One region of the Geobacillus sp. BMUD genome, then DNA from elsewhere that is predicted to be linked to it. Evidence: riboswitches for the same ligand, from Rfam matches in the RefSeq annotation. Region 1 holds a riboswitch; each other region holds the start of a gene.
What was found. A riboswitch is a leader RNA that binds a small molecule or an ion and turns the genes downstream of it on or off. The one in region 1 is predicted to bind S-adenosylmethionine.

Region 1 (3,997 bases):
GTCGTCATGGACATGACTGGCAAACTCCCGAGCGAGCGCCGGAATGTCGGCGTCATTGTCAATGATCGGGATGCGCACGGCGGCGTTTTCCTCCCAAATGCCAAACGCCTTGATGATTTCCTGGCCGGAAAAGACCGCTTCCCCGTTTTGCGCATACAGTTCAGAAATCAAGTTGTTGTCGACCGTATGAACGTGCAAGACGCAACCGGCATTCGTCCGTCCGTAAATTTCCGCGTGCAAGAGCGTCTCGGCCGATGGCTTCAAGTGCGTGTCCTCGGCCGGTTTTCCGTTAGCGTCAACGAGCAGAAAATCCTCATCCGTTTGCTTCCGCTTATCCTTGCCGCTCGCTGTCACGAGGAATGTCAACGGATCGTCCGTCACCTTGATCGACAAATTGCCGCTTGTCGCGAAAAACCAGTCGCGGGCGGCGAGCTCGGCTTTCACTTCCGCGAGCTCGTTCCACTTTTTCACGACGATGCTCATACGATCACCTCCATCTGTTGCAACGCATCGATCACGTCAAAAAACGTCGCAAACGGCGCATGCGGCAAGCCAAGCTCCTGGCATTTTTGGAGCAAAAAATCGCGCGCCAACACGTAATCCGCTTGCTTCGCCACTGCTACATCCGTAATCGAATCGCCGATGACGACATGGTACCCGTCTGAGCGGGCAAGCTTGCGAAGGAGCGATGGCTTGCAGCAGCCGCAGCCGTTTTGGCACTCGCTGTCGCATGCATGCGGCCATGTGATGCGGATCGTCTCACCGCTGAAATCGGAGCCGTTGCAAAAAATGCGCTCCGGTTCAATGAGCCCTTGAAGCAGCGGATAGACAAAAAAGTCAATACCGCCGCTGACGATATAAAGCGGAATGCCTCGCTCTTTCGTAAACGCGACAAACTCTCGGAATCCCGCGCGCAACCGGGTGGTGCGCCGCAGAAAATCGATGATTTCGCCCTTCAGCGAGGACGGAAGGAGGGAAAACATCTTCCCGACTCCTTCCTGAACGGAAATGCGCTCAGCGAGAACGTCGTCTTTTAACGCCTCCCACTCCGGTGGAGCGAACTGTTTCATAATAGCGATGATGTTGTCGTTTTCCGTAATGGTGCCGTCAAAATCACAAAAGAGAACAAGCTGTCTCGTCATGCTTCCACCTCAACAGCGCCCCAGCGGTCGATCGCTTTCTGCAACGCTTCGTTTTCTGCTGCCGCCTCACGAAGCGGACAGCCGGCCAACACCGCGTCGATCGCCGCGCGAAACGCCCGACCGCCCCCGATCGCCCCATCCGGATGGCCGTGAATGCCGCCGCCGGCGTTGACGATGGTGTCAAGGCCAAAATCACGAATGATGAGCGGCACCAATCCCGGATGAATGCCAGCCGACGGCACCGGAAACGCCCGAGCAAACGGCTCTTGGTCGTCGGTGAGCGCCCTTGCGATGCCAAGCGCCTGTTCGCGCTCTAAGGCCACGCTGCCGTACGGCGACGGGAACAGGACGAAATCGGCACCGGCGAGCCGCAAAAGCTTTCCAAGCCAAAGCGAAGGCGCCACCCCATAAAATTCGGACGGCGTAACAGCGCCGCTGAACGCCGGGTGAGCCATAATCGGCAACGCAATCTCCTCATCCTCGCGCAACGCCTGCAACACGTCAAGCCCATAAGCGAAGACGTTAAACAACAGTACATCAGCGCCTAGCTCGGCGGCCCGTTTCGCCTTCTCTTTCAACTCAAACGTTTTGCCGGTCAAGTTGACGGCATAAAGCGTTCGCTTGCCTGTTTGTTCGTACACTTCTTGAAGCGCCGCCTTGCCCTCGGTGATCCGCTTCTCAAACGGAAGAAGCTCGCTGTCAAACAAAATTTCATCGTCTTTGACCAGGTCAACGCCGCCGAGCGCCTGTTTTTTCAATTCCGACGTCAAGTACGCCAAATCGCGGCCGATGATGCCTTTAAAAATGCTCATCAACAGTGGGCGGTTATGCACCCCGACTCGGTCGCGAATGCCGTCGATGCCAAAGCGCGGCCCAGGAAACTGTCGCTTCCATTCACCCGGAAACTCTAAATCAAGCAGCCGCACTTCCCCATCAAGCGACAATTTGCCAAACGTCGTCACCAACAGAGCCGGCAAGTCAGCGCTGAAGTTGACCGTCGGGTAGGCGATTTTCACGATCGCCCGCTTCAGTCGCTTGCCGAAATAGGCGTTTACCCGCTCGCTTTCGCCAAGCTCTTCGACCGCGATCACTTCCCCTTTATGTTGGCGGAGCTGCTCCTGCTCTAATGCCGGCAAGTCCGTCCATGTGCCGACCGTCAAACCAAGGGCGATCCCTTCCGCTTTTTTCCGAATGTCTTTTTCATCATGAAGCAAATACGTTGCCATCACTGCACTCATCGTCCATCCCTCTTTCAATGCAACGAAATGAAAACGCCTCTTCATAAGAAGAGGCGTCACTCATCCATGGCGCTCTTCTTATCTCCCAGCGTTTCCGCTGCAAGAATTAGCACCGTGCTTGGCGCGCGCCAAGCCGGTTGCCGGGCTTCATTGGGCTCGTCCCTCCGCCTGCTCTTGATAAGAAAGCCTGCTCATTTATGCACTTGTCAAACGATTGGCAAATTTACTTTGAATTATGACATCACCAATTGGCATTGTCAATCATTTTTCAAAAATTTTTTTCAAACAATCCGAGGCGGCCGATCCGGTCCGCCGCTTCGCGAAGCCGCGCTTCGTCGGTCAAGAGGCCGACGCGCACATACCCTTCGCCGTGCTCGCCGAACCCGATGCCCGGTGCGACGGCGACATGCGCCCGCTCAAGCAGCATGTCGGCAAACTGTGTGGATGATATGCCTTTTGGCAGCGGAAGCCAAGCGAAAAACGACCCGGACGGCGCCGGGGCTTCCCAGCCGATCTCGCGCAACGCGGCGATGAATGCGTTGCGGCGCGCTTCATACAGCGCGACAAGCTCTTTGACGCAATCTTGCGGACCGAGGAGCGCCGCGGCGGCTGCTTCCTGGATGGCACCGAACAAGCTGACGTACAAATGATCCTGCAAAAGCTCAAGCGCCTGAATGATCCGCTCGTTGCCGACGGCAAATGCAACGCGCCAGCCGGCCATATTGTATGTTTTCGAAAAGGTGTAAATCTCGACGCCGACGTCTTTCGCCCCATCGGCTTCCAAGAAGCTGACCGGTTTTCGGCCGTCAAAGCCGATCGCCCCATAAGCGAAATCGTGCACAACGGCAATGCCGTATTTCCCAGCAAACGCCACCGTCTCCGCGAAAAATTCTTTTGTCGCCGTCGCACCGGTCGGATTGTTTGGATAGTTTAAAAACATCAGCTTCGCCTGGTCGGCGATCGACGCCGGAATGGCTTCGTAATCCGGTAAGAACCCGTTTTCCGAAGAAAGCGGCAGCATCTCCATCCGCGCACGAGCAAGCGCGATCCCCGACCAATAGTCGGGATAGCCTGGATCCGGAACAAGCACCACATCACCCGGGTTGACGAGACAAAGCGGCAGCTCGACAAGCCCGGCCTTGCCGCCGAACAAAATGGCGACTTCGCGGGCTGGGTCAATCTTCACCCCATATTCACGTGCGTAAAACGCGGCGATGGCTTCTTTCAAAAAGGAGTAGCCTTGAAACGGCGAATATTTATGGTATTTCGGATTGGCCGCCGCCCGCTGCATCGCCTCAACGATATGCTTGGGCGTCGGCTGGTCCGGATTGCCCTGCCCTAAATTGATCACGTCGCATCCGGCTTTGATTTTCTCCCCAACTTTTGCGACAAGCGAGGCGAAAAATTGCTTTGGCAGCTGCTCAAGCAGCTCGGAAAAAGGAAATTCCATCGTCATCGCCCACACCTTCTTGAAAAATTCTTGAAATTCTAGTGCAAAATCATATATCGTAAAAAGCAAAATGTAAAGCAAATTTTTTATTGGGGTGAAACACAATGACCATCCGCATCGCTTGCCTCCAACTCGATATCGCGTTTGGCGATCCACAAACAAACGAA
Region 2 (3,997 bases), 380 kb from region 1:
AAATGGATTTTGGACCATGTCGAGGGGGCGCGCGAACGGGCGGAGCGCGGCGAGCTGTTGTTTGGCACGATCGACACGTGGCTCATTTGGAAGTTATCCGGCGGCCGCGCCCATGTGACCGACTACTCGAACGCGTCCCGCACCTTGATGTTCAACATTCATACGCTTGAATGGGATGACGAACTGCTTGCGATTTTAAACGTGCCCAAGGCGATGCTTCCTGAAGTGCGGCCATCCTCGCAAGTATACGCGAAAACCGTCCCATACCATTTCTTTGGCGTCGAAGTGCCGATCGCCGGAGCGGCGGGCGATCAACAGGCGGCCTTGTTCGGTCAGGCGTGCTTTACGGAAGGGATGGCGAAAAATACGTACGGCACCGGTTGCTTTATGCTGATGAATACGGGGGAAAAAGCGGTGCAGTCGAAGCACGGGCTGCTGACGACGATCGCCTGGGGCATCGACGGCAAGGTCGAATACGCGCTTGAAGGCAGCATTTTCGTCGCCGGCTCCGCCATTCAATGGCTGCGCGACGGCTTGCGGATGATCAAAACAGCAGCGGATAGCGAAGCGTACGCGGAAAAAGTCGAGTCAACGGACGGGGTGTACGTCGTCCCGGCGTTCGTCGGCCTCGGCACCCCGTATTGGGACAGCGAGGTGCGCGGGGCGGTGTTCGGCCTCACGCGCGGCACGACGAAAGAGCATTTCATCCGCGCGACATTGGAATCGCTCGCTTACCAGACGAAAGACGTGCTCGCCGCCATGGAAGCCGATTCCGGCCTCTCGCTGACCACGCTGCGCGTCGACGGCGGGGCGGTGAAAAACAACTTGCTTATGCAGTTTCAAAGCGATTTGCTCGCTGTGCCGGTCGAGCGGCCGGTCATTAACGAGACGACGGCGCTCGGGGCGGCGTATTTGGCCGGACTGGCGGTCGGCTACTGGAACAGCCGGAGTGACATCGCCGCCCAATGGCAGCTCGAGCGCCGGTTTGAGCCGAAGATGGATGACAACAAGCGAACGATGCTCTACGATGGCTGGAAAAAAGCGGTGCGGGCGGCGATGGCGTTTAAATGATGGAAAAACGCGGATGCCTTGGATGACGGGCATCCGTGTTTTTACGTCCTTCGTTATGATACTGCGTGCCAGCAGGTTGACTGCTTCATCTGCTGGCATGGGGGGCTGGAACAAGTAGCCTTGCGCCTCTTGACAGCCTTTTTCCCACAAGTACTCGAGCTGTTCCTCGCGTTCTACTCCTGAAGTGAGTGGTCGTTCGGTTTTCCAAGCCACCGGCTTGCTTTCGACAGTCGAAAAATGGATAAGCGACTTTTCCGTCAAGGAGATGTTGAACGTTTTTGTTGCATCTGTCCTGAAGGTATGTAAATCTCAAGATTGTATAAAACAAAAGGGGATTTTCATCCTTCCGATGGTGCTGAATTTTTTTTCGGCATGGGGGTCTATATACTATTTTAGGGTGAAGTGAATCGCAGCAACACCCCCGAACAGACGGGCGTGGTTCAATAGTAAAGACCGTTGTCACTGAGGGGGATGTGTGGTAGGATAAGAAGAAATAGCATACGTCTTATCAAGAGTGGGCGAGAGAACGGGCTTGATGACCCCACAGCAACCTGCCGCTGGCAAGGTGCTAACACCCGCAAAGCGATGTCGCTTTGGATGATAAGAACGGCCACCCCCTTTCGCGTCATTCCGAGGCGGAAGGGGGTTTTTGATGATGGGAGGTGAGGGGGAAACAGTGGCGGAACGACTGTCGCTCCGCGCCTGCATGGCAGCGCATTTGCCGGCGGCGACGTTTGCTGTTCACGTCATGCGTTGCGTGCGGACGGAGCTCACCCGGTTCGATCGGCAGGCGGTGGTGCATATCGACCGCGGGGACGGCTATGTCCACTTGTATGGGGAAGCGCAAGGAACGATGTTTTCCCTCGTGCTGACGAACGATGAGGCAGAGGAATGGAAAGCGGAGGGGCCGTACGCCCTTGACCGCTATCTATGGCAGGAGCTAGGAAAAAAAGACATTTTCCCACCGCAAATGACCCCGTATTTGCGCGCTGTGTTTTCCATTGAATCGTAGAACGTGAGAGAAAGGAAGAACAGCGAATGGCAGTCAAAAAATTTGAACACGTCGGCATCCAAGTGAAAGATATTGAAACATCGAAAGCATTTTATCAAAACGTCGTCGGCCTCGAGCTGCTCAGCGAGATGATTCATACGAACGGGACGATGAAACTGGCGTTTTTGGGGCTTGACGGCCAGATCATCGTCGAGCTCATCGAAGGATACAACCCGAATTTGCCGACGGAAGGAAAAGTGCATCATGTCGCGTTTACGGTCGAAGGCATCGAGCAGGAGAAAGAACGGCTCGTGTCGCTTGGCATCCCGCTCGTTTGGGAGGACATTACCGAGCTTCCGAACGGGGCGAAATATTTGTTTTTCCTCGGTCCAGACGGAGAATGGATCGAATTTTACGAGCCGGAGCGATCTGCACAATAAACACGGGCGGTCCGCTGTTTGGGCCGCCTATGCATTTGCCGTCTGGTCGTTGGGCCCTCGTGCCGCGCATTCTCTCGCCAGTCTTGTCCATCACTAAGCAGCCATCCTCCTAAATAAGAGTCGTCGTTCTCTCTATTCAATGGTATACTAGAAAAAGAGAGGGGGAGATGTGTAGTGGAAGAAACGATCGTTCACGCCATTCAAGACGACTATCCGGATGAATTCGCTTGGTGCTATGGCTGCGGCCGTTTGAATGAGACGGGCCACCATTTCCGCACCGGATGGCAAGGGGACAAGACGGTGACGGTGTATACGCCGCGCCCCGAACATACAGCCATCCCTGGGTTTGTGTATGGCGGATTGATCGCCTCGCTCATCGACTGCCACGGCACCGGTTCAGCGGCGCTGGCGCTGCACCGGAAAAACGGCCATGAGCCGGGCAGCGGGGAGACGCCGCCGCGCTTTGTCACCGCTTCGCTGCACGTCGATTTTCTCAAACCGACGCCGCACGGGGTGCCGCTTGTGGCCATCGGCACAGTGACGGAAATTCATCCGAAAAAATGGCAAGTTGACACCGAAGTGTTTGCGAACGGTGAATTATGCGCCCGCGGGCAAGTCGTCGCCGTCGTGATGCCGAAAACGTTTGTCCGCTCTTAACAAGCAACGGGAAGCGCCGAAAAGCCGCTGTTTTTGGCAGCGCTTTCTTCGGCGCTTTGCCGCTGAGGGCGGTGAAGAATTGAGCGCCCCCTGCAGTTCGGCTCGCGCTGGCGGGCAAAGCCCATCATCATTCCCCCTGCCCGTTGTGAAGAGCCAAGGCGGCCGGAGACGTTGTCCGAAATGCCGCTTTCTTTCCAGTAGGTTTTGAGGGGCGGTGATTTAAGGAAACAGGCCGCTTACCAGCCTCGCTTCTCAAATAGAAAAGCCCTGTCGCATCAGGAGCGTCTTTTACACGCTCCCCCATTGTTCAAAAGAAACAACCGTTTTTCACCAGCCTTTTTGGCCTTCTTTCGGAATCCTGCCCATGACCCGCTCGCTAGCACGGAAGACCGGTGTTTCATCGTTTTCCCATGATCAGCACGGATGACGTGGCGCTCGCCACCTCTTTGCCGTTTTGCCGCACGGTGGCGGTCACATAAGCGACCGTTCGCCCGGGTTTTTCCACTAGCGCCTCGATTTCCGCTTCCCCGGCTTCCATCGGACGATGAAACGTCGTGTGCAAGTTGATCGAAGCGTGCATTTGGTCATCGCGAAGCAAGGTCGTCACCGCATAAGCCATCACGATATCGGCCGCCGCGCCGACAAACCCGCCCATAATGACGCCGTTGCCGTTGAGCAGCGATTCGCTTACCTTCCATACTCCTTTCGCATAGCCGTCCCGGGCTTCTGTCAAGCGAACGCCGAGCGTTGTATCGCACGGCGGCGGCGCGCTTTGGCCGGCGATGACGTCATGCAAGTTGACGGTTGATTTCATGCTGTGTCCCCCTTTCTGTTTTCG
Region 3 (3,997 bases), on a different contig from region 1:
CAAAAGCGACGTTTTCAAACACATCCAAATGCGGAAACAAGGCGTAATCTTGAAACACCGTATTGACTTGCCGCTTGTTGGGCGGAACGTGATTCATCGGCTTCCCGTGAAAATAAATCGTCCCTTGCGTCGGTTCAATAAACCCGGCGATCAGCCGCAAAATCGTCGTCTTTCCACATCCGGACGGACCTAGCAGCGTATAAAATTTGCCTCGCTCCATCTCAAAACTCACATCGTCCAATACCGCTGTCCCATCGTATTCCTTCGTCACATGGTCAAAGCGGATGATTGCTTGTCCGCTCACCTTCGCCCCCCCTACTCCACCTATTTCCGTCATTTCTAATGAAAGCATACTCAGCGTAAAAAAGGCAATAAAAAATCATGACAACCATGAACCGAAAGTCGCCAAAAGGAACAAAAGCCGCCGCCAATCGAGCGACAGCCCTTCCTTACCTTGAAAGCTTCACCATTCCAATCAACAAACAAATCGTCCCTGTCCCCCACGCCACTCCCGCCTGGCCGAGCAGCAGCGAAATTTCTTCCGAAGCCTGCACGTCGGTAAGATCAAATCCCGTGATCCTCCATGCCAAATAGGCAGCGACAGCGTGCAGCAGAAAATGGGCGGTTATCCATAAAAACGCCGAACGCCGCGCCCGATATTTCCGCCAAAGAAAAACAACCGTCACCATGGCGATCAACATAACAACAGAAAAACCGCCGATCAGTAGCTCCATCACTTCTTCTTCCATTGGCAGACGCTCAGGCATGTCTTGTCCCCCCATATCATTATGAGCGTTCCTTTTCCTATCTTTTTCTCCCTCTCTATGCCGCTCCCTTCTTGCTTCCTTGCATTTTTTCAAATTTTCTTCATTTACTGTATTGAACAATTTCAGAAAATGCATTAAATTATATAGTAATAATCAAAACAAGGCCTAATAATTGCATACGAACATTCTTATCAAGAGAGGGGGAGGGACTGGCCCGGTGAACCCTCAGCAACCTGGCGGGCGGCCAAGGTGCTAAATCCAGACAGGCAGCAGCCTGGAAGATAAGAAGAAGCGAACGGAAAGTCTTCTTCTTAGAAGGCTTTTTTCTTTTACTTGCGGAGAAACGGGGGAAATGGAACGTGGGATTGCTTGATGAGCTGAAACAACGCGTGCTGATCGCCGATGGGGCGATGGGGACGCTTCTCTATTCGCATGGCGTTGACCGTTGTTTTGAAGAATTGAATCTATCGAAACCGGAAGACATCGTCCATATTCACGAAGCCTATATCGCGGCAGGCGCCGACGTCATTCAGACGAATACATACGGCGCCAACTATGTGAAACTCGCCCGCTACGGCTTGCAAGATGAGGTGCCGGCCATCAACCGGGCGGCGGTGCGGCTCGCCAAACAAGCCGCCAACGGTCGGGCGTATGTGCTCGGGACCATTGGCGGACTGCGCACGTTAAACAAAAGCGCCGTGCCGCTTGATGAAGTGAAGCGGACGTTCCGCGAGCAGCTGTTTGTCTTGCTCGCCGAGGGGGTCGATGGCGTGCTGCTCGAGACGTATTACGATTTAGAAGAGTTGGAGACGGTGCTCGCCATCGCCCGCAAAGAGACCGATTTGCCGGTCATCGCCCATGTGTCGCTCCATGAAGTGGGCGTCTTGCAAGACGGCACGCCGCTCGCTGACGCCCTGGCCCGCTTAGAAGCGCTTGGCGCCGATGTCGTCGGGCTCAACTGCCGGCTCGGGCCGTACTATATGCTTCAATCGCTCGAGGAAGTGCCGCTGCCAACGCGCGCCTTTTTATCGGCGTACCCGAACGCGAGCCTCCCCGACTATCGCGACGGCCGGCTCGTCTATGAGACGAATGCCGAATACTTCGAGGAAACGGCGAAAGCGTTTCGCGACCAAGGGGTGCGGCTGCTCGGCGGATGCTGCGGCACGACGCCGAACCATATTGAAGCGATGGCGCGGGCGCTGCAAGACCGGACGCCGGTAACGGAAAAAACCGTCAAACGGCGCGCCGTGCCGGTGTCGGTCCAATCCGACGCACCATCGGCAGCGACGCCGCTTCCCGAACTTGTCCGCGCCCGCCGCTCGGTGATCGTCGAGCTCGATCCCCCGAAAAAACTGGGCATTGACAAATTTCTCGCCGGGGCGAAAGCGCTCCATGACGCCGGCATCGATGCGCTGACGCTGGCCGACAACTCGCTCGCCACGCCGCGCATCAGCAACGCTGCCGTCGCGGCCATCATCAAAGAGCGGCTCGGCGTTCGCCCGCTCGTGCATATTACGTGCCGCGACCGCAACTTGATCGGCCTACAGTCGCACTTGATGGGCCTGCATACGCTCGGCATCACCGACGTGCTCGCCATTACCGGCGACCCGTCAAAAATCGGCGACTTTCCGGGAGCGACATCGGTGTACGATTTATCGTCGTTTGATTTAATCCGCTTGATCCGCCAGTTTAACGAAGGATTGTCGTATTCGGGCAAACCGCTCGGGCAAAAAACGAACTTCTCGATCGGCGCGGCGTTCAATCCGAACGTCCGTCACTTAGATAAGGCCGTCGAACGGATGGAGAAAAAAATTCAATGCGGCGCCCACTATTTCTTGACCCAACCGATTTATTCGGAAGAGAAAATCGTGGCCGTGCACGAAGCGACGAAACATTTGGATGCGCCGATTTACATCGGCATTATGCCGCTTGTGAGCGCGCGCAACGCCGAGTTTTTGCATCATGAGGTGCCGGGCATTACGCTGTCCGACGACATTCGCGCCCGCATGGCCGCCTGCGGCGACGACCCGGTGCGGGCGGCGCGCGAAGGAATCGCCATCGCCAAAGCGCTCATTGATGCGGCGTTCGACTTGTTTCACGGCATTTATTTAATTACACCGTTTTTGCGCTACGACATGACCGTGGAGCTCGTCCGCTACATTCACGAAAAAGAAGCGGCCGCGAAAGAAAGGAAGGTTGTTCATGGCTGACCTCATCTTCGAACAACAGCTGCAGCGAAAAATTCTTGTCATCGACGGCGCCATGGGCACCATGATCCAAAGCGCCAACTTATCAGCCGCCGACTTTGGCGGCGAGGCGTATGAAGGGTGCAACGAATACTTGACCATCACCGCTCCGCACGTCATCCGCCGCATTCATGAAGCGTACTTGGAAGCCGGCGCGGACATCATTGAAACGAACACGTTCGGGGCGACGCGCATCGTCCTTGATGAATACGGGCTTGGCCATTTGGCGCTCGAGCTGAACATCGAAGCAGCGAAGCTCGCCAAGCAAGCGGCCGAGGCGTTCGCGACGCCCGACTGGCCGCGCTTTGTCGCCGGTTCGATGGGGCCGACGACGAAAACTTTGTCGGTCACGGGCGGAGCGACGTTTGACGAACTCGTTGCCGCCTATGAAGAACAGGCGCGCGGACTGCTTTTGGGCGGCGTCGACCTTCTCCTTTTGGAAACGTGCCAAGATACCTTGAATGTCAAAGCGGGATTCATCGGCATTTCCAAAGCGTTTGAAGCGGTCGGCCGCCGCGTGCCGCTCATGATTTCCGGCACGATCGAACCGATGGGCACGACGCTTGCCGGGCAGGCGATCGATTCGTTTTTCATCTCGATCCGCCACATGAAGCCGATCGCCGTCGGCTTAAACTGCGCGACCGGCCCGGAGTTTATGACCGATCATTTGCGCACGCTCGCCTCGCTTGCCGACACGGCGGTCAGCTGTTACCCGAACGCCGGCCTGCCGGACGAAGAAGGGCATTACCATGAAACACCGGAGATGCTCGCGGAAAAAATCCGCCGCTTTGCCGAAAAAGGATGGATCAACATCGTCGGCGGGTGCTGCGGCACGACGCCGGACCATATCCGGGCCATCGCCGAAGCGGTGCGCCACATTCCGCCGCGGGCGATCCCGTCTTCATTCGACGTCCACGCCGTCTCCGGCATTGAAGCGCTCATCTACGATGAAACGATGCGCCCGCTTTTTGTCGGCGAGCGGAC

Region 2: linked by a shared signal. The riboswitch ahead of ETC05_RS02275 (hypothetical protein) and the one ahead of mtnW (2,3-diketo-5-methylthiopentyl-1-phosphate enolase) in region 1 are both predicted to bind S-adenosylmethionine.
Region 3: linked by a shared signal. The riboswitch ahead of ETC05_RS10290 (bifunctional homocysteine S-methyltransferase/methylenetetrahydrofolate reductase) and the one ahead of mtnW (2,3-diketo-5-methylthiopentyl-1-phosphate enolase) in region 1 are both predicted to bind S-adenosylmethionine.

What each region holds. Positions count from the first base shown of each region.
Region 1 covers NZ_SDLA01000001.1:80,883-84,879, reverse strand. The annotation lists gene ETC05_RS00380 (methylthioribulose 1-phosphate dehydratase) at 1-483, opposite strand, end outside; gene mtnX (2-hydroxy-3-keto-5-methylthiopentenyl-1-phosphate phosphatase) at 480-1,142, opposite strand; gene mtnW (2,3-diketo-5-methylthiopentyl-1-phosphate enolase) at 1,139-2,380, opposite strand; SAM riboswitch class I at 2,456-2,564, opposite strand; gene ETC05_RS00365 (pyridoxal phosphate-dependent aminotransferase) at 2,649-3,836, opposite strand; gene ETC05_RS00360 (carbon-nitrogen family hydrolase) at 3,935-3,997, shown strand, end outside.
Region 2 covers NZ_SDLA01000001.1:459,801-463,797, forward strand. The annotation lists gene glpK (glycerol kinase GlpK) at 1-1,071, shown strand, start outside; SAM riboswitch class I at 1,574-1,678, shown strand; gene ETC05_RS02275 (hypothetical protein) at 1,727-2,083, shown strand; gene ETC05_RS02280 (VOC family protein) at 2,110-2,502, shown strand; gene ETC05_RS02285 (PaaI family thioesterase) at 2,677-3,159, shown strand; gene ETC05_RS18030 (hypothetical protein) at 3,156-3,284, opposite strand; gene ETC05_RS02290 (PaaI family thioesterase) at 3,557-3,973, opposite strand.
Region 3 covers NZ_SDLA01000007.1:136,950-140,946, reverse strand. The annotation lists gene ETC05_RS10300 (ABC transporter ATP-binding protein) at 1-304, opposite strand, end outside; gene ETC05_RS10295 (hypothetical protein) at 450-767, opposite strand; SAM riboswitch class I at 953-1,055, shown strand; gene ETC05_RS10290 (bifunctional homocysteine S-methyltransferase/methylenetetrahydrofolate reductase) at 1,127-2,977, shown strand; gene metH (methionine synthase) at 2,970-3,997, shown strand, end outside.